Regions from separate parts of the Enterobacter mori genome, predicted to be linked through region 3. Evidence: predicted binding sites of a transcription regulator. Region 3 holds the regulator's gene; each other region holds the start of a gene.

What was found. Region 3 encodes LexA, which represses DNA repair genes until DNA is damaged. Its sites were predicted from a motif close to TNCTGTATGTACATACAGNA; they were not measured.
Region 1: the regulator LexA is predicted to act here: its motif matches at 2,024-2,043, upstream of dinB (DNA polymerase IV).
Region 2: the regulator LexA is predicted to act here: its motif matches at 2,589-2,608, upstream of sbmC (DNA gyrase inhibitor SbmC).

The regions. Positions count from the first base shown of each region.
Region 1 is NZ_CP104285.1:904,386-910,913, forward strand. Features, by position in the region: gene nqrE (NADH:ubiquinone reductase (Na(+)-transporting) subunit E) at 1-506, shown strand, start outside; gene nqrF (NADH:ubiquinone reductase (Na(+)-transporting) subunit F) at 517-1,740, shown strand; gene nqrM ((Na+)-NQR maturation NqrM) at 1,743-1,943, shown strand; gene dinB (DNA polymerase IV) at 2,061-3,119, shown strand; gene pepD (cytosol nonspecific dipeptidase) at 3,175-4,632, opposite strand; gene gpt (xanthine phosphoribosyltransferase) at 4,892-5,350, shown strand; gene frsA (esterase FrsA) at 5,455-6,528, shown strand, end outside.
Region 2 is NZ_CP104285.1:2,966,983-2,973,510, reverse strand. Features, by position in the region: gene sbcB (exodeoxyribonuclease I) at 1-1,140, opposite strand, end outside; gene dacD (serine-type D-Ala-D-Ala carboxypeptidase DacD) at 1,333-2,505, shown strand; gene sbmC (DNA gyrase inhibitor SbmC) at 2,624-3,097, shown strand; gene N2K86_RS14085 (FUSC family protein) at 3,189-4,247, shown strand; gene N2K86_RS14080 (DUF496 family protein) at 4,406-4,741, shown strand; gene N2K86_RS14075 (gamma-glutamylcyclotransferase family protein) at 4,791-5,123, opposite strand; tRNA gene N2K86_RS14070 (tRNA-Asn) at 5,177-5,252, opposite strand; gene emmdR (multidrug efflux MATE transporter EmmdR) at 5,414-6,528, shown strand, end outside.
Region 3 is NZ_CP104285.1:292,849-299,376, reverse strand. Features, by position in the region: gene traF (conjugal transfer protein TraF) at 1-688, opposite strand, end outside; gene N2K86_RS01440 (cupin domain-containing protein) at 913-1,401, opposite strand; gene zur (zinc uptake transcriptional repressor Zur) at 1,517-2,029, shown strand; gene N2K86_RS01430 (CsbD family protein) at 2,099-2,308, opposite strand; gene dinF (MATE family efflux transporter DinF) at 2,430-3,767, opposite strand; gene lexA (transcriptional repressor LexA) at 3,830-4,438, opposite strand; gene N2K86_RS01415 (diacylglycerol kinase) at 4,547-4,915, opposite strand; gene plsB (glycerol-3-phosphate 1-O-acyltransferase PlsB) at 5,070-6,528, shown strand, end outside.

The DNA of each region.
Region 1 (6,528 bases), 610 kb from region 3:
TGTCTAAAAAGGTCTCCACGGCATTTGGCCTGGGCGTGGCGGTCACCGTTGTGCTGGGGCTTTCGGTTCCGATTAACAACCTGGTGTTCAACTTCGTGCTGAGGGACGGCGCGCTGGTGGAAGGGGTCGATCTCAGCTTCCTCAACTTCATCACCTTTATCGGGGTGATCGCGGCGCTGGTGCAAATCCTTGAGATGATCCTCGATAAGTATTTCCCGTCGCTGTACAACGCGCTGGGGATCTTTCTGCCGCTGATAGCGGTGAACTGCGCTATCTTCGGCGGCGTCTCGTTTATGGTTCAGCGTGATTACAACTTCAGTGAATCCGTGGTGTACGGCTTCGGTTCCGGCATCGGCTGGATGCTGGCGATTGTCACCATGGCGGGGATCCGCGAAAAGATGAAATATGCCAACGTGCCTGCGGGTCTGCGCGGCTTAGGGATCACCTTTATCACCACCGGCCTGATGGCGTTGGGCTTTATGTCCTTCTCCGGTGTGCAGCTATAAGGGCTAACAGATGGAAATTATTCTTGGCGTGGTGATGTTCACGCTGATTGTTCTGGTGCTGTCAGGGCTGATTCTGGCGGCGCGTGCGAAGCTGGTGAACGCCGGTGATGTCATTATTGATATCAACGATGACCCGCAAAATCAGATCCGTACCCCGGCAGGGGACAAACTGCTCAATACGCTCTCAGGCAATGGGATCTTTGTCTCGTCAGCCTGCGGCGGCGGCGGCTCATGCGGGCAGTGCCGTGTGACGGTGAAAGAGGGGGGTGGTGATATTCTGCCTACTGAACTGTCGCATATCACAAAGCGTGAAGCGAAAGAGGGCTGTCGTCTGGCCTGCCAGGTCGCGGTGCGCCAGAACATGAAGATTGAGCTGCCGGAAGAGATCTTCGGCGTCAAAAAATGGGAGTGCGAAGTTATCTCTAACGATAACAAAGCCACGTTCATTAAAGAGCTTAAGCTGCGTGTCCCTGAAGGGGAGAGCGTTCCGTTCCGCGCGGGCGGGTATATCCAGATCGATTGTCCGGCGCACACCGTGGCGTATGCCGACTTCGACGTGCCTGAGGAGTATCGTGCCGACTGGGATAAATTCAATCTCTTCCGCTTTGTGTCCGAAGTAAAAGAGCCGACGTTGCGCGCCTATTCCATGGCTAACTATCCGGAAGAGAAGGGCATTATCATGCTCAACGTGCGTATCGCCACGCCGCCGCCGAATGTGCCGAATGCACCGCCGGGCGTGATGTCGTCGTATATATGGTCCCTTAAGCCAGGCGATAAAGTGACGATCTCCGGTCCATTCGGTGAGTTCTTTGCCAAAGATACCGACGCAGAAATGGTCTTTATCGGCGGCGGTGCCGGTATGGCCCCGATGCGCTCGCACATCTTTGACCAGCTCAAACGTCTTAGCAGCAAGCGTAAAATCAGCTTCTGGTACGGGGCACGCTCCCTGCGCGAGATGTTCTATGATGATGAGTTTGAACAGTTGGCGCGTGAGAATCCTAACTTTACCTTCCACGTGGCGCTTTCCGATCCGCAGCCGGAAGATAACTGGACGGGCTATACGGGATTCATCCACAACGTGCTGTACGAAAACTACCTCAAACAGCACCCGGCACCGGAAGACTGCGAGTTCTATATGTGTGGTCCACCGATGATGAACGCCGCCGTGATTAAGATGCTTAAAGATCTTGGCGTCGAAGATGAGAACATCATGCTTGATGATTTTGGAGGCTGATGATGCTGACGTTTCTGGCTACCTTTGCCGTCTTTGTGCTGGTGGTGCTCGGCATGTCATTAGGCTGGATCATCAAGCGTAAAAGCATTCAGGGCAGCTGTGGCGGTATTTCATCCCTTGGGATGGAAAAGGTGTGCGACTGCCCGGAACCGTGCGATGCACGGAAAAAAAGAATGGCCCGCGAGCAGCAGCGCATTATTTAAGTTTTTGTAGTCGTGTAGGTCGGGTAAGGCGAAGCCGCCACCCGACAATTCCCACGCACACTTCTCAATCCTCGTTTCTTTACTGTATACTTATCCAGTGATGAGTGAGGGCTTACTATGCGCAAAATAATCCATGTCGATATGGACTGCTTTTTTGCCGCAGTGGAGATGCGTGACAACCCGGCGCTGCGGGATATTCCCATCGCCATTGGCGGCAGCCGCGTTCAGCGAGGTGTGATCAGCACCGCCAACTATCCGGCGCGCAAATTTGGCGTGCGCAGCGCCATGCCGACTGCAATGGCCTTAAAGCTTTGCCCTCATCTCACGCTCCTGCCCGGTCGGTTTGATGCTTATAAAGAGGCCTCACTTCATATCCGTGAAATCTTCTCCCGCTACACCTCACTGATAGAACCGCTGTCGCTGGACGAAGCCTATCTGGATGTGACCGACAGCGTGCATTGCCACGGCTCCGCCACGCTGATGGCCCAGGAAATCCGCCAGACGATATTCAACGAACTGAATCTGACCGCATCGGCGGGCGTGGCACCCGTGAAATTCCTCGCCAAAATCGCCTCTGATTTAAATAAGCCCAACGGTCAGTACGTCATCACGCCTGAAGAAGTGCCTGCGTTTTTGAAAACCCTACCGCTTGGCAAGATACCCGGCGTGGGGAAAGTCTCCGCCGCAAAGCTTGAAAGCATGGGGCTACGGACCTGCGAAGATGTACAGCTAAGCGATCTCGCCATGCTGCTCAAGCGCTTTGGGAAGTTTGGCCGCGTGCTGTGGGAGCGCAGTCAGGGCATTGACGATCGCGATGTGAACAGCGAACGATTACGGAAATCCGTCGGCGTTGAGCGAACCCTTATTGAAGATATTCATGACTGGTCCGAGTGCGAGGCCATTATCACGGAACAGCTTTACCCTGAGCTGGAACGACGCTTAATCAAGGTCAAACCGGACCTGCTGATCGCCCGGCAGGGCATCAAGCTAAAATTTAACGATTTTCAGCAGACGACGCAGGAACATGTTTGGCCACGCCTCAACAAAGAAGATCTCATTGCGACCGCAAAAAAGGCATGGGAAGAACGACGAGGTGGACGAGGGGTGAGGCTGGTGGGTTTGCACGTCACGCTGCTGGATCCGCAGTTAGAGCGTCAGTTGGTGTTGGGACTGTAGATTACGCTAATCGTAGGCCCGGTAAGCGTAGCGCCACCGGGCAACAGACGACGAATTATTTCGCAGGGATCGCTTTCAGCAGTTCCGTCAGCAGCGTCCAGTAATGACCGACGCTTTCAATGTGAACCTGCTCATCCGGCGAGTGTGGACCGGTAATGGTTGGCCCGATAGACACCATGTCCATGTCCGGATACGGTTTCTTGAACAGACCACATTCCAGACCGGCGTGGATAACCTGAATGTTCGGGGTGCTGTTGAACAGGCGCTGGTATGTTTCACGCACCAGTGCCATGACCGGAGAACTTGCGTCCGGCTGCCAGCCCGGGTAGCTGCCTTTAGCGGAGGTTTTTGCGCCCGCCAGCGAGCCCAGAGACTCCAGCATGCTCACCACGTACTCTTTACCGCTGTCGATCAGGGAACGGATCAGGCAGATGATCTCTGCGCTGTCGTCGCCCATGGTCACCACGCCCACGTTCAGGGAGGTTTCCACCACGCCTTTCGCGACGTCAGAATTGCGGATCACGCCGTTTGGCGTCGCGTTCAGCAACTGAACGAAGCTGTTGCGAGACTGCGCGGTCAGGGCGGCTTTATCCGTGGTCACAGATTCCAGCACTACGGTCAGGTTCTTCTCTTTCTCAGAAAGTTCGTTTTTCAGGATATCGAGATAAACGCTGGAGAGCTTTTTCAGCTCATCTGCTTTTTCCGCCGGAACGGCTACGGTGGCGAAGGCTTCGCGTGGGATCGCGTTACGCAGCGTACCGCCGTTGAAATCGACCAGACGAAGATCCAGCTCAGCCGCGTGACCCGCCAGGAAGCGTGCCAGCAGTTTGTTGGCGTTGCCGAGGCCCAGATGAATATCACCGCCGGAGTGGCCGCCTTTCAGCCCTTTCAGCGTCAGCTTGAAGGTCTGGTAGCCTGCAGGAATCGCTTCACGAGACAGCGGCAGGGTAGAGATGAAATCAATCCCACCCGCGCAGCCCATGTAGATCTCGCCTTCTTCTTCGGAGTCGGTGTTGATCAGGATATCCGCCTGCAGCCAGTTGGCCTGCAGACCGAAGGCGCCGTCCATGCCCGCTTCTTCGGTCATGGTCAGCAGTACTTCCAGCGGACCGTGCTCAACGCTGTCGTTGGCCAGCACCGCCAGCGCAGAGGCCATACCGATGCCGTTATCCGCGCCCAGCGTGGTGCCGCGCGCTTTCACCCAGTCGCCGTCGATGTACGGTTGAATCGGGTCTTTGGTGAAGTCGTGAACGGTATCGTTGTTTTTCTGCGGAACCATGTCCAGGTGCGCCTGCAGCACAACCGGTTTACGGTTTTCCATGCCTGCGGTGGCGGGCTTGCGGATCAAAATGTTGCCAACCTGGTCGCGCTCAGCGTGCAGACCTTTTTCCTTCGCCCAACCCATAATGTGTTCGGCAAGCTGTTCTTCATGGTAGGAAGGGTGTGGAATGGAACAGATTTTGGCAAAAATATCCCACAGCGGTTGTGGAGATAATTGAGACAGTTCAGACACGATAAGTCTCCTTGTCGATGCGCTGCAACAGGGTTGCAGGTCACAGAGTTAGCAGGTTAATAGTTACCACAAGACAGGCTTGCGAGATGCATCTGAGAATACCACTTTCTCCGACGGCGGGTAGCATAAAGCATGTAAAAACTCAGGCTCGGGGCGCTAAACACTGGTTTTTAGTGCGTCAGATCTCTATAATCTCGCGCAACCTATTTCCCCCTCGAACACTTTTTAAGCCGTATATAAACAGGCTGGGACACTTCACATGAGCGAAAAATACGTCGTCACCTGGGACATGTTGCAGATTCACGCACGCAAACTGGCTGCGCGCCTGATGCCTTCCGAACAGTGGAAAGGCATTATTGCCGTTAGCCGCGGCGGTCTGGTACCGGGGGCGCTGTTGGCACGTGAGCTGGGTATTCGTCATGTCGATACCGTATGTATCTCCAGCTATGACCACGACAACCAGCGCGAGCTGACCGTGCTAAAACGCGCGGAAGGCGACGGTGAAGGCTTCATCGTTATTGACGATCTGGTCGATACCGGTGGTACCGCGGTGGCTATCCGTGAAATGTATCCAAAAGCGCACTTCGTCACGATCTTTGCAAAACCGGCGGGTCGCCCACTGGTTGACGATTACGTGATTGATATCCCGCAGGATACCTGGATTGAACAGCCATGGGATATGGGCGTGGTCTTCGTACCGCCTATTTCAGGCCGTTAATCCCAGTACGTAACTTTACACGCCCGGCCATGCCGGGCGTTGTTCTTTTTATCCTGCCACGCGTTACAATGGACGTTATATGACGTATCCATGGAGGCAACGCAATGACGCAGGCGAATCTCACCGAAACTCTTTTTAAACCCCGTTTCAAACACCCTGAAACGTCGACGCTGGTGCGTCGGTTTAATCCGGGGACCATGCCTGCCGTCCAGTCTGCGTTAGACGGTAAAAACGTGCCCCACTGGTATCGCATGATTAACCGCCTGATGTGGATCTGGCGTGGTATCGATCCGCGTGAAATCCTTGACGTGCAGGCGCGTATCGTCATGAGCGAATCTGAACGGACCGACAGCGAGCTTTACGATACGGTGGTGGGCTATCGCGGCGGCAACTGGATCTATGAATGGTCGAAGCAGGCGATGCTCTGGCAGCAAAAAGCCAGCCAGGAAGAGGATGCCACGCGTAGCGGCAAGCACTGGCTGCATGCGGCCAATCTCTATGCCATTGCCGCGTATCCACATCTGAAAGGTGATGAACTGGCAGAGCAGGCCCAGGCGCTGGCGAACCGTGCATATGAAGAGGCGGCGCAGCGTTTGCCGGGCCAGATGCGCGAGCTTGAATTCAACATTCCAGGTGGCGCACCCGTCACCGGGTTCCTGCATATGCCTGAAGGCGACGGCCCGTTCCCGACCGTACTGATGTGCGGTGGGCTGGATTCCCTGCAAATCGATTATTACAGCCTTTTTGAGCGCTACTTTGCACCAAAAGGGATTGCGATGCTGACGCTTGACATGCCTTCTATTGGCTTCTCGTCGAAGTGGAAATTGACTCAGGATTCGAGCCTGCTGCACCAGCATGCGCTTAAAGCACTGGAGAATATTCCCTGGGTTGACCATACCCGCGTGGCGGCTTTTGGCTTCCGATTTGGGGCGAACGTTGCGGTGCGTCTGGCCTATCTTGAATCCTCACGCCTGAAGGCTGTGGCCTGTCTGGGTCCGGTGGTTCACGCACTGCTCAGCGATCCTGCCCGTCAGGGCAGCGTACCGGAGATGTACCTTGATGTGCTGGCTAGTCGTCTTGGCATGCATGATGCATCAGACGAAGCGCTGCGCGTTGAGCTCAATCGTTACTCGTTAAAAACGCAGGGGTTGCTGGGACGCCGCTGCCCAACGCCGATG
Region 2 (6,528 bases), 2.1 Mb from region 3:
GCGATCGGCATCGCTGAAGAAGCCGTTATACAGCTGGGCATCCACGTTTTCAGACGGCACGAAAGGTTCGGCTTCGGCAAAGATGGCGACCACTTTTTCCCGTACCTGTGGGTTGTCGCGCAGCACCTTCAGGTTATCCAGGCAGTGCTGACGGTTAATTCCCAGCCTGTCAGCATCTTCCGGTCGCAGCGTATTGGCCTGCGCCAGCACCGGACATTTATTGATGTGAACCAGCTTCACCGGTACGGCAGGGAGATCGCCGAGCTCGTTTTTCGGCGTGTAAAGCCGTTCACGCAGCGTATCGCTGTCCAGTTCCAGCAGCGGGGAGATATCGCCCGCCAAATCCACCATGATAACGGCATTACGGTTGTCGGGATGCCATGCCAGCGGCGCAACCCAGCTGGTATTGCCGCGCCAGGCACCGAACATCCCGGAGATGTGTACCAGCGGCTTCATCTGCGGTACATCAATCAGCGTAGTCAGCTTCTGTTTGCTGCGGTGACTCAACAGATACCCAAACAGACGCGGCTGGGCGGTTTTCACCAGCTTTGCCATGGCAATGGTGGCATAGACGTCCGCCATCGCGTCGTGGGCATTGCTGTGCTCGATACCGTTGGCGCGCGTCAGGTGTTCAAGCCTGAAACTCGGTAACCCGTCCTCGTTCTCCGGCCAGTTAATGCCTTCAGGACGCAGAGCATAACATGCGCGCATAATGTCGAGTAAATCCCAGCGCGAATTACGGTTCTGCCAGCTCCAGGCATAGGGATCGTAGAAGTTGCGGTAGAAGATATTGCGCGTCACTTCATCATCGAAACGGATGTTGTTGTAACCGACCACGCAGGTATTGGGAACGGTAAACAGATCGTGGATGCGGCGGGCAAATTCCGCTTCGTTCACGCCTTTTTCCCGTGCTTCCTGCGGCGTAATGCCCGTAACCATCACCGCGCCCGGCTGCGGCAGATAATCATCCGCAGGCCTGCAGTAAAAGACCTCTGGCTCGCCAATGATGTTGAATTCGTCGTCGGTACGGATGGCAGCAAACTGCGCAGGTCTGTCCAGCGCCGGATGGGTGCCAAAGGTTTCGTAATCGTGGAACAAAAAAGTTGGGCGCGCGGCAGAATCAGACACCAGTAATATCATCCTGTAAAAAATTCACGACGCTATGGTAAACGATCGCGCTAAGCAGTCCGAATAAAAAGCGCGGTCATGCGTGAAATTTGCGAGATAGCGTCAGAGAAAAACATGCACTCTGTCACATTTTTTTGCAATTAAGGCAGGTAACAACAGCAGAACTCCCGTAAAAAGGTCATCGATTTTTAATGACCTGAGGATATACCGTTGAAACGCCGTCTGTTTATTGCTGTTTCTTTACTTGCTTCGAGTATCACATCTGCGCTGGCTGCCGATCCGCTGGATTTCTCCCCGCAACCCCCTGCCATCCAGGCGGGGTCCTGGGTGCTGATGGATTACACTACTGGTCAGATATTAACGGCGGGCAATGAACATCAACAGCGTAATCCGGCAAGCCTGACCAAGCTGATGACGGGCTACGTCGTCGATCGTGCTATCGACAGCCATCGCATCAGCCCGGATGACATCGTCACGGTTGGGCGCGACGCGTGGGCAAAAGGTAACCCGGTCTTTGACGGATCGTCTCTGATGTTTCTGAAAGAGGGCGATCGCGTTTCCGTCCGCGATCTCAGCCGGGGCCTGATTGTCGACTCCGGTAACGATGCCTGCGTGGCGCTGGCCGATCACGTCGCGGGCGGTCAGCCGCAGTTCGTGAATATGATGAATGACTATGTGCAAAAGCTGAACCTGCGCGACACCCATTTCGAAACCGTTCACGGACTGGATGCGCCTGGGCAGCACAGCTCCGCTTACGATCTGGCCGTTCTCTCCCGCGCGATCATTCACGGTGAGCCAGAGTTTTATCATATGTACAGCGAGAAAAGCCTGACCTGGAACGGGATCACCCAGCAGAACCGCAACGGCTTGTTGTGGGATAAAACCATGAACGTGGACGGTCTGAAAACGGGGCATACCTCCGGCGCGGGCTTTAACCTGATTGCCTCCGCGGTGGACGGTCAACGTCGTTTGATCGCCGTGGTAATGGGCGCAGACAGCCCGAAGGGGCGTGAAGATCAGGCGCGCAAGCTGCTCCACTGGGGACAACAGAACTTTGATACGGTGCAGATCCTGCACAGCGGTAAAAAAGTGGGGACCGAGCGGATCTGGTACGGTTATAAAGAACAGGTAAATCTGGGAACCGATCAGGATTTCTGGCTAACCTTGCCAAAAGCGGAGGTGCCAAACATTAAGGCCAAATACGTGCTGGATACAAAAGAGCTGGAAGCCCCGATTGCCGCCCATCAGCGGGTCGGTGAAATTCAGCTGTACGACCGCGATAAGCTGGTGGCGCACTGGCCGCTGGTCACGCTGGAACGCGTTGATAAAGGCGGTATTTTCTCCCGTCTGAGCGATTATCTGCATCACAACATCTAACCTTTCTGAGCAGACTGGCAGGGTTGCGAGTCTGCTCACATAATAAACACTCCTCGTTTGCCGATAATATTCATTCTGCTTTATAGTGTATAAATATACAGTAATAAACGGAGGCAGCATGGACTACAGCATCAAGCAGCAACAGAAACGTAAAATCGCAGGTTTTCACCTTGTTGGGCCGTGGGAAAAAACCGTTAAGCAGGGCTTTGAACAACTGGTCATGTGGGTGGATGGGCGTCACATTCAGCCGCTGGAGTGGGTAGCGGTTTACTACGATAATCCTGATGAGGTCCCGGCAGAAAAACTGCGCTGTGACACCGCCGTCACGGTACCCGACGACTTTATCATTCCCGATAACAGTGAAGGGGTGATGATGACCGAAATTGTGGCCGGGGATTATGCGGTCGCGACGGCACGCGTTGAAAATTACGACTTTGCGACCCCGTGGTACCAGTTCTTTAACTCCCTACTGCAGGACAATAAATACCAGATTGCCCCAAAACCCTGCTTCGAACGCTATCTCAATGACGGTAATGCAGACGGCTACTGGGACATTGAGATGTTCGTCGCGGTAGAGCATAAAGCGGGTTAACCCTGTTAAAAGTGGGATTTTTAGCCGGGGGCGATCCACCCGGCTGAAAACACAGTACAATTGTGATTTGCCGTGTAGCTGGAGAGCGGGTGTGCGTCCCGACAAATCATTAACGCCGTTTGAAATTCGGTTGTACAAACATTACCGCGTGGTGCATGGGTGTCGCATCGCGCTGGCGTTCGTATTGACGTTTGTACTGGTTCGCTTGCTGGATGTTCCTGAGGGAACGTGGCCGCTGATTACGCTGGTGGTCGTGATGGGGCCTATCTCCTTTTGGGGCAACGTTGTTCCGCGCGCGCTTGAGCGAATTGGCGGAACCGTTTTAGGTTCCGCCCTGGGGCTTATCGCCCTGAAACTGGAGCTGATCTCCTTTCCGGTCATGCTGGCATGGTGCGGTGCAGCCATGTTCCTCTGCGGCTGGCTGGCGTTGGGCAAAAGGCCGTATCAGGCGCTGCTGATTGGTATTACTCTCGCGGTGGTGGTTGGCGCACCCGCAGGGGATATGACCACGGCGCTGTGGCGAAGCGGGGATGTGGTCCTTGGCTCGCTGCTGGCAATGCTGTTTACGGGGATCTGGCCGCAACGCGCCTTTCTGCACTGGCGTATTCAGATGGCGAATTACGTGACGGCCTTTAACCGTGTCTATCAGGCCGGCTTTTCCCCGAATCTGGTTGAGCGGCCACGACTGGAAAAACACCTGCAGAAGATCCTCAATGATGTCGTCAAAATGCGCGGGCTGATCGCGCCCGCCAGCAAAGAAACCCATATCCAGAAAGCGATTTTTGAAGCGATCCAGACGGTCAGCCGCAATCTGGTCTGCATGCTTGAGCTGCAGATCAACGCGCACTGGGCTTCTCGTTCCAGTCACCTGTTGATGCTTAACGCGCATACGCTCAAAGAAACGCAGCAGATGACGCAGCAAACTCTGTTAACCATTGCCCATGCGCTCTATGAAGGCAATCCGCAGCCGATACTGGCGAACAGCGAGCGGCTGAATGAGATCGTGGCAGAACTAAAGCAGCTTATTAACGAGCGGCAGGGCGATAACGTGGCGGAAACGCCCATTCATGGCTACGTCTGGCTGAGCATGGAGCTGGCGCGGCAGCTTGAGCTGTTATCGCACCTTATTTGCCGGGCGCTGCGCAAATAAAAGGCGTATGTGACGGCTGCTGCTTCGATTCAGCAGCAATTGGGGTTATGATAGCTTTAAACGATATAGCCATTGTCATTCGCAGCCGCTGTCAGTAAGGTTATTGTTACAACGGTTGCCTTAACGAATCCGAATCTCACATTATCAGGGGTGTAAAAATGGAAACTACCAAGCCTTCGTTCCAGGATGTTCTGGAATTCGTCCGCCTGTTCCGCCGCAAAAACAAACTGCAGCGTGAAATCCAGGACGTTGAGAAGAAGATCCGTGACAACCAGAAACGTGTTCTGCTGCTCGACAACCTGAGCGACTACATCAAGCCAGGTATGAGCGTTGAAGCTATTCAGGGCATCATCGCCAGCATGAAGAGCGACTATGAAGACCGTGTTGATGACTACATCATCAAAAACGCTGAGCTGTCCAAAGAGCGTCGCGACATCTCCAAGAAGCTGAAAGTGATGGGCGAAATCAAAAACGCTGAAGCAAAAAGCGAGTAATCGCTGCTAATTGTGAAAAAGGCTCTCTGGTGACAGAGAGCCTTTTTTATTACGCAGAACGCGGCTGTAGCTGATAAACCCAGGCCTTAACCTGTTTACCCTCAAGGATGGTCACCGTGACCTCAACCCGATCGTAGCCGTCTTCAAATTCATCCAGCATTTGCCAGTGTGCGGCAAGGTTATCAGAGATAAACAGATAGCCTTCGACGCGGGGTCCGTCCGGGTGGAGCACAATCCCCGGGAAATCCGCTGCAGCGCCCCAGCCGCGTTCGTAAAACGTACCGAATACGAAGCCGGCCAGCCATTCACCGCCAATGTTTTCAAGAATATGCGCGTTAGAGTGACCGGGGCGTAGTGTGCCGTAAACAAACAGTGCGTCCATTTATCCTCACCGGAAAAGCAAAAAGCCCGCTCGAAAGCAGGCTTTTCTAAATGTGGCTCCTCTGACTGGACTCGAACCAGTGACATACGGATTAACAGTCCGCCGTTCTACCGACTGAACTACAGAGGAATCGTTGTGGAGGCTTATCTTAGCGGCGAAAAAAGTTTTGTCAAACCTGATCTTAGGGAAAATCGACTGATTGCTGATTCTGTCGTCAGTTTGTTGTAAATCCACACATCTTTTTGTGGAAAATACTTTGCAGGATAGCCATTTCTCCCCCATCATTTGAAATGGAGTTTCAACTTTTCTCGCTAAGGTCCATTTTGAACGTCACTGCCCCCTTACGCCAGGCGATCATGCGCACGCCCTGGTATGCAAAACGTAAAAGTTATCGTGTTCTGTTCTGGCGTGAAATCACCCCCCTTGCTGTGCCTATTTTCCTGGAGAATACCTGCGTACTGCTGATGGGCGTGCTAAGTACATTCCTGGTCAGTTGGTTGGGCAAAGAGGCGATGGCAGGGGTAGGGCTGGCGGACAGCTTTAACATGGTGGTGATGTCTTTCTTTGCCGCCATCGATCTGGGTACAACGGTCGTCGTTGCCTTTAGTCTGGGGAAACTTGATCCGAAACGCGCGCGCGAGGCGGCACGCCAGTCGCTGATGATCATGACTCTCTTTTCGATCGTTCTGGCGGCGGTTATCCATTACTACGGCAAAGAAATTATTGATATTGTCGCAGGCGAGGCGACCAGTGAGGTGAAAGACCTTGCGCTGACATACCTGGAAATGACGGTGTTAAGCTATCCGGCGGCGGCCATTGCCCTGATTGGTAGCGGTGCGTTACGCGGGGCGGGCAATACCAAAATTCCGCTGCTGATCAACGGCGGGATGAATATCCTGAACATCATCATCAGTAGTGTACTGATTTACGGGGTCTTTTCCTGGGACGGTCTGGGGTTTGTTGGTGCTGGCCTTGGCCTGACTATTTCGCGTTACATTGGCGCGGCAGCGATTATCGGCGTGCTGATGACGGGGATCACCCCGTCGTTGCGCCTCACGCTGAAAAGTTATTTCAGGCCGTTTAACTTTGCCATTATCTGGGAAGTGATGGGCATCGGTATTCCGGCCAGCATTGAGTCGGTGCTGTTCAACGGCGGCAAGCTGCTCACGCAGATGTTTGTGGCCGGTATGGGGACGGATGTTATCGCCGGTAACTTTATCGCCTTCTCCATCGCCTCGCTGATTAACCTGCCGGGCAATGCCCTTGGTTCCGCCTCCACAATCATCACCGGTAAACGGCTCGGGAAAGGGCAAATAGGGCAGGCGGAGCGTCAGCTCCGGCATGTCTTCTGGCTATCGACCATTGGGCTGACAATGATCGCCTGGGGAACCGCGCCTTTTGCCGG
Region 3 (6,528 bases):
TTGGCGTTACGCCCACGGAAACCGGGATGCCACCAAGATCGAACTGACGGGCAACCGCAATACCATAGTCGGACACAATCGCCGCCCGGCCAGACGCCGTTGAGTTGAGGTTTTTGGTGATCTGATCCGTGCCATTCAGCGCTGCATCCAGGGCAACACCGGCAGCAACCACATCGCTTCTTTGAATACTGCGCAGATAATCAATATCTTGCTGGTCGATAGATGAGCTAACCCGACCATGAGCATAACCTTTGGCCATAAAGGCCACGGAAAGCACATCGTTAGGGATACTCACGGCAAGTCCTGCCCCAGCCGTTGCACGTGCAGTTTTACCCTTGAGATAGTCCAGTTCATCGGCAAGATCTTTGGCCGCGCCCTGGAACTGGTTGATCGAACCTAACGGATTGGTGATGACTTCAATGGGCGTAAGGTTATCAACCACATCCTTATAGTGATTGATTTTGTCGTTGATGGTATCAATCTCATCCTGAAGATTGTCTTCATCTGTCACCTGCACCCCAACGGACGGCAAAATGACCGTCACATCATCGTCCGGTTTTGCCTTTGCCAGCAACGCGGGGTTGATTAACGCCCCGCTGCCATAACTGCCAGCGGCTACGCCCGTGCCGCCCATGGCGTCGCTACGTGATTCTGTCCAGGTATTGGCTGCTCCCGCCTGATTTGCCATAAAAAAGGAGACAGCAATGCTAACCACCGAAAATTTAAAATATTTTTTCACAGTATGCCCGTTATAGTCTGTTATGAAATAACCCCTGTCTGTTATCACCCAAACAGGAACGAACTATTGCTGTGAATAAGAAGTAAAAGACCCGCTATTTCTTTCCCTAAGTAAAATTCCCTTACGGCCTGTTGTAATTTGTGACGGCCCTCAATATTTATAGAAGAGGAAAATTATTTCCGCTCGGGTTTTCCGTCATGCGGCCCAAAAAATTGAGGAGGATGATCTACCCAGCGGTCCTCGCGCGTCGCGGCATAGACCGGGTTCAGCGGGTAGTAGATGCGGTTTTGCTTTTTATTGGCCTCGCCGACAACCAGCAACCGTACCTCTTCGTCAGTGTTGTTTATAAAGGTATGGCAAATGCCCGTCCCGGCGGGGAACCCCACGCTATCTCCCGGCTCAAGCTTCCACAGGTAGCCGTTTATCCAGGCCTCCGGATGCCCTTCAAGCACATAAATAAACTCTTCTTCGTCACTTTCCGCATGTGGGTATGACGTACGACGGCCTGGCGGCAAACGCTCATGATGAATACCAATACGGCCTAAGCCCAGCCTGCGAGCGAGGGGCGCGCCGATGGAAAAAAGTTCGTTACTGTCGGGATAGGTAGAATCGTCAGCACCTTCCACATCTTGCCAGTGCTTAATACAGTCAGGTCTTTTCATGGTTAATTCCCCGAATTGCGATGCGTCAGGTATAGCACAGCCTGGTGGATCTCGGTGTTTTTACCAGAACATGATAAAGTGAGGGTTTTCCATCCTATTACATCCGAGGTGCTCAATGGATAAGTCCACAAAAGAGCTGTTAGCGCAGGCCGAAAAGCTGTGTGCGCAACGCAATGTGCGCCTGACTCCGCAGCGCCTCGAGGTATTGCGCCTGATGAGCCTGCAACAGGGGGCGATCAGCGCATACGACCTGCTGGACTTGCTGCGTGCAACCGAGCCACAGGCAAAACCGCCTACGGTTTATCGTGCGCTGGATTTTCTGCTCGAACAAGGGTTTGTACACAAGGTTGAATCGACCAACAGCTATGTTCTGTGCCATCTGTTCGATCAGCCAACCCATACCTCAGCCATGTTTATCTGCGACCGCTGCGGCGCAGTGAAGGAAGAGTGTGCGGAAGGCGTGGAAGATATTATGCATACCCTGGCGGCTAAAATGGGCTTCGCCCTGCGTCATAACGTGATTGAAGCGCACGGGCTGTGCTCGGCGTGCGTGGAGGTGGAATCCTGTCGTCATCAGGATGAATGCCAACACGATCACTCTATTCTCGTGAAGAAAAAGCCGCGTTAACGGCAAAAGAAAAGGCGGCTCATGGCCGCCCTCAGGGCGTACTTCCTTGTACTTTCGGGTATAGCCCGGTTACCAGCGGTAGTCGTTGCGTTTTTCCCAGTCGCCCACTTCTTTTTCCGCCTGGTCTTTTGCGTAGCCGTAACGCTCCTGGATTTTACCGACAAGCTGATCGCGTTTACCTTCAATGACGGTCATATCGTCATCCGTCAGCTTACCCCACTGTTCTTTCGCTTTACCTTTGAACTGCTTCCAGTTGCCGCCGATTTCGTCTTTATTCATCATCGTGTCCTCTTAAGTTAAGCGTCGGGTCGTAACGTCCGTTACGTTCTTTTCTGCTGGACGTGATAATTATTGTAGTTAAGGATTCGGCGGTTGATTTCATATTCGGAATCTTTAACCGTCACGATATATCGTGGCGGGAAGGCAGCCAGGTGTTATTTCGCCAGTGACGGTGCCAGATAAAGGCCAGCGACAGGCCACGTAACGCGAGAAAAACTGCCAGTGCCAGCCATAAACCGTGGTTGCCCAAATACGGTAAGGTCAGCAGCGTCAGGCCAAAACCTGCAGCCGCGACCGCCATGCTATTGCGCATCTCCGCACCTCGCGTCGCGCCAATAAACATGCCATCCAGCAGATAACACCACACGCCCACCACCGGTAAGATCACCTGCCAGACGACATAGTGACTCGCCAGTTCGCGCAGCGATGGGAGGGAGGTGAGTAAGGCAACGATTTGTTCACCCAGACAGGCGTAAATGAGTGCAAACGCCAGTGCCACCAGGCCTGACTGACGGCAAGCCGCCCGCCACACCTCGCGGAGCTGGCCGCTTTCGCGTGCGCCATACGCTTGCCCCGAATGGGCTTCAACGGCATAGGCAAAGCCATCCAGCGCATACGCGGTAAAGGTCAGCAGCGTCATCAGGACCGCATTAACCGCGACGATCTCCGGCCCAAGTCGCGCCCCAAAGACCGTCAGCGCGCCAAAGCAGAGCTGAAGCAGTAATGAGCGCAGCATAATGTCGCGGTTCAGCGCCAGCAGCTTGCGGATGTTGCCGCGCCACGCGGTTTTCAGCATGACAAGGGAGACGCCACGCATGGCCAGTACGCGCCAGACCATCCACAGGCCGATGAGAAACGTGCCGTATTCTGCGACTGCTGTTGCCAGCGCCGCGCCCTGTACGTTCATGTGCAGGCCCATCACCAGCCAGAGGTCGAGCACGATGTTCAAAAGGTTTCCCACTACCAGTAGGATGACCGGCGCACGAGCGTACTGCACGCCCAGCAGCCAGCCCAGCAGAACCAGGTTTGCCAGTGATGCGGGCGCGCTGAGCCAGCGGATTTCAAGGAAGCGACGCGCCTGCTCCAGTACCGCCTCGCTGCCACCCACAATATGCAGCGCCAGATCAATCAGCGGCGTGCGAAAGAGAACGATTAAGGCACCTGCCCCAAGTGCCAGAATGAGTGGTTGCACCAGCGCGCGCGCCAGTCGCAGCGGATCTTTCGCGCCATAGGCTTGTGCCGTAAGCCCCGTGGTACTCATGCGTAAAAAGAGCAGCAGCATAAAGAGAAAACTGGTCGCCGTTGCGCCAATCGCCACGCCGCCCAGATAAACGGGGGAATCCAGATGACCAATCACCGCAGTGTCCACCAGGCCAAGCAAGGGAACGGTGATATTGGAAAAAATCATCGGCAGTGCAAGACGCCACAATGCCTTATCAGAAGCTGTCAGCAGTGACATGAAAAATACCGGGAATGCAAAATGATCCAGGCTACGGAGACCCGTAGCCTGTCAGGAAGAGGTTACAGCCATTCACCGTTGCGGATAACACCAACGGCCAGACCTTCAATGGAGAAGTTCTGTTCGCGCAGATCCACCACAATCGGGGAGAATTCGTTATTTTCGGGCAGCAGCTGTACGGTGTTGCCCTGTTTTTTCAATCGCTTGACTGTCACTTCATCATCAATACGCGCGACCACAACCTGACCGTTACGTACATCCTGTGTTTTGTGAACGGCCAGCAGATCGCCGTCAAGAATGCCGATATCTTTCATGGACATCCCGCTGACGCGCAGCAGGAAATCCGCACTCGGCTTGAACATACCAGGATCGACCTGATAGTGACCTTCAATATGCTGCTGGGCCAACAGAGGTTCACCTGCGGCGACACGACCAATCAGCGGAATGCCTGTCTCTTCTTCCACCAGCAGACGAATGCCGCGAGACGCGCCAGACACAATTTCAATCACACCTTTGCGCGCCAGCGCTTTCAGGTGTTCCTCGGCCGCATTTGGAGAACGGAAGCCCAGACGCTGAGCGATTTCCGCACGCGTGGGTGGCATACCCGTCTGGCCGATATGATCCCGAATGAGATCAAACACCTCTTGCTGCCTGGTCGTTAACGCTTTCATTCCGCCCCCTGGGTGTATATACAGTTATGCTGTGAGTATATACAGTCAAAGGCGATTTTGGAACCAAAAACTGCACAAAAAACCAGGGACTTAATTATTCCTCGAGGCTCATCGGAAATGTGACCAAAGCAACGTGACCCAGGTGATAGCAGCCGTGATAATCGCCAGCAGCACAGCGGCAGATCCCATGTCTTTCGCGCGGCCAGAAAGTTCGTGGAAATCTGAACCGATACGGTCCACAACCGCCTCAATAGCGCTATTGAGAATTTCCACTATCATCACCAAAAGAACAGAGCCGATGAGAAGCACGCGAGTTATTGCATCAACATCAAGGAAGCAGGCGATGATAATCGCGACGATAGCGGCGACCCCCTCCTGGCGGAAAGCAGCTTCGTTAAGCCACGCGGCACGGAAACCTTTCCATGAATAGCCAGCAGCTTTGATGATTCGGGTTAACCCAGTGGTATTATTGGCCATTAAAAGAACCTTTTATTGGAAAAAGCGTCAGTAACTGTGAGCGCAGCGCGTTTTGCTGCAGCCTGAAGTATGACGGGTAACAACAGAAATTTTGCGCGCTTTCTGTTATCCTTGCGCCGCAATTGCATTATTAACCAGAGGCTTTACATCGTTTATGTCCGGCTGGCCACGAATTTACTACAAATTACTTAATTTACCATTAAGCGTCCTGGTAAAAAGTAAGTCTATCCCAGCAGAACCTGCGCTGGAATTAGGGCTCGATACGTCGCGCCCTATTATGTATGTTTTGCCTTATAACTCGAAGGCAGACCTGCTGACGCTTCGCGCCCAATGTCTGGCGCATGATTTACCTGACCCACTTGAACCGCTTGAAGTTGATGGCACTCTGCTGCCGCGCTACGTGTTTATCCACGGCGGGCCGCGCGTGTTTACCTATTACACGCCGAAAGAAGAGTCCATCAAGCTGTTCCATGACTATCTCGACCTGCACCGCAGCAATCCTGATCTGGATGTGCAGATGGTGCCGGTCTCAGTGATGTTTGGTCGCCGTCCGGGCCGCGAAAAAGGCGAAGAGAATCCGCCGCTGCGTATGCTCAACGGCATCCAGAAGTTCTTCGCGGTCTCCTGGCTGGGACGCGACAGCTTTGTGCGCTTCTCCCCTTCCGTTTCGCTGCGTCGTATGGCGGACGAGCACGGCACCGACAAGATCATCGCGCAAAAACTGGCACGCGTAGCGCGTATGCACTTCGCACGCCAGCGTCTGGCTGCCGTTGGGCCTCGTCTCCCGGCGCGTCAGGATCTTTTCAACAAGCTGCTGGCCTCCAAAGCGATTGCCCGCGCAGTTGAAGACGAAGCACGCAGCAAGAAGATTTCCCACGAGAAAGCACAGCAGAACGCCATTGCGCTGATGGAAGAGATCGCGGCGAACTTCTCCTACGAGATGATTCGCCTCTCTGACCGTATCCTGAGTTTCACCTGGAACCGTCTCTATCAGGGCATTAACGTCCACAACGCAGAGCGCGTACGCCAGCTGGCCCACGACGGTCATGAAATTGTTTATGTGCCCTGCCACCGCAGCCACATGGACTACCTGCTGCTCTCCTATGTGTTGTATCACCAGGGGCTGGTGCCACCGCACATTGCGGCGGGTATCAACCTGAACTTCTGGCCAGCAGGCCCGATCTTCCGCCGTCTGGGTGCGTTCTTTATTCGCCGTACCTTTAAGGGTAACAAGCTCTATTCCACGGTGTTCCGTGAATATCTCGGCGAGCTGTTCAGCCGCGGCTATTCCGTCGAGTACTTCGTGGAGGGCGGTCGTTCCCGTACAGGGCGTCTGCTCGATCCGAAAACCGGCACGCTATCGATGACCATCCAGGCGATGCTGCGCGGCGGCACGCGTCCGATCACGCTGGTGCCGATCTACATTGGCTATGAACACGTCATGGAAGTGGGCACTTACGCCAAAGAGCTGCGCGGTGCGACCAAAGAGAAAGAGAGCCTGCCGCAGATGCTGCGCGGCCTGAGCAAGCTGCGCAATCTTGGCCAGGGCTACGTGAACTTTGGCGAACCGATGCCGCTGATGACGTATCTGAACAACCATGTCCCGGAGTGGC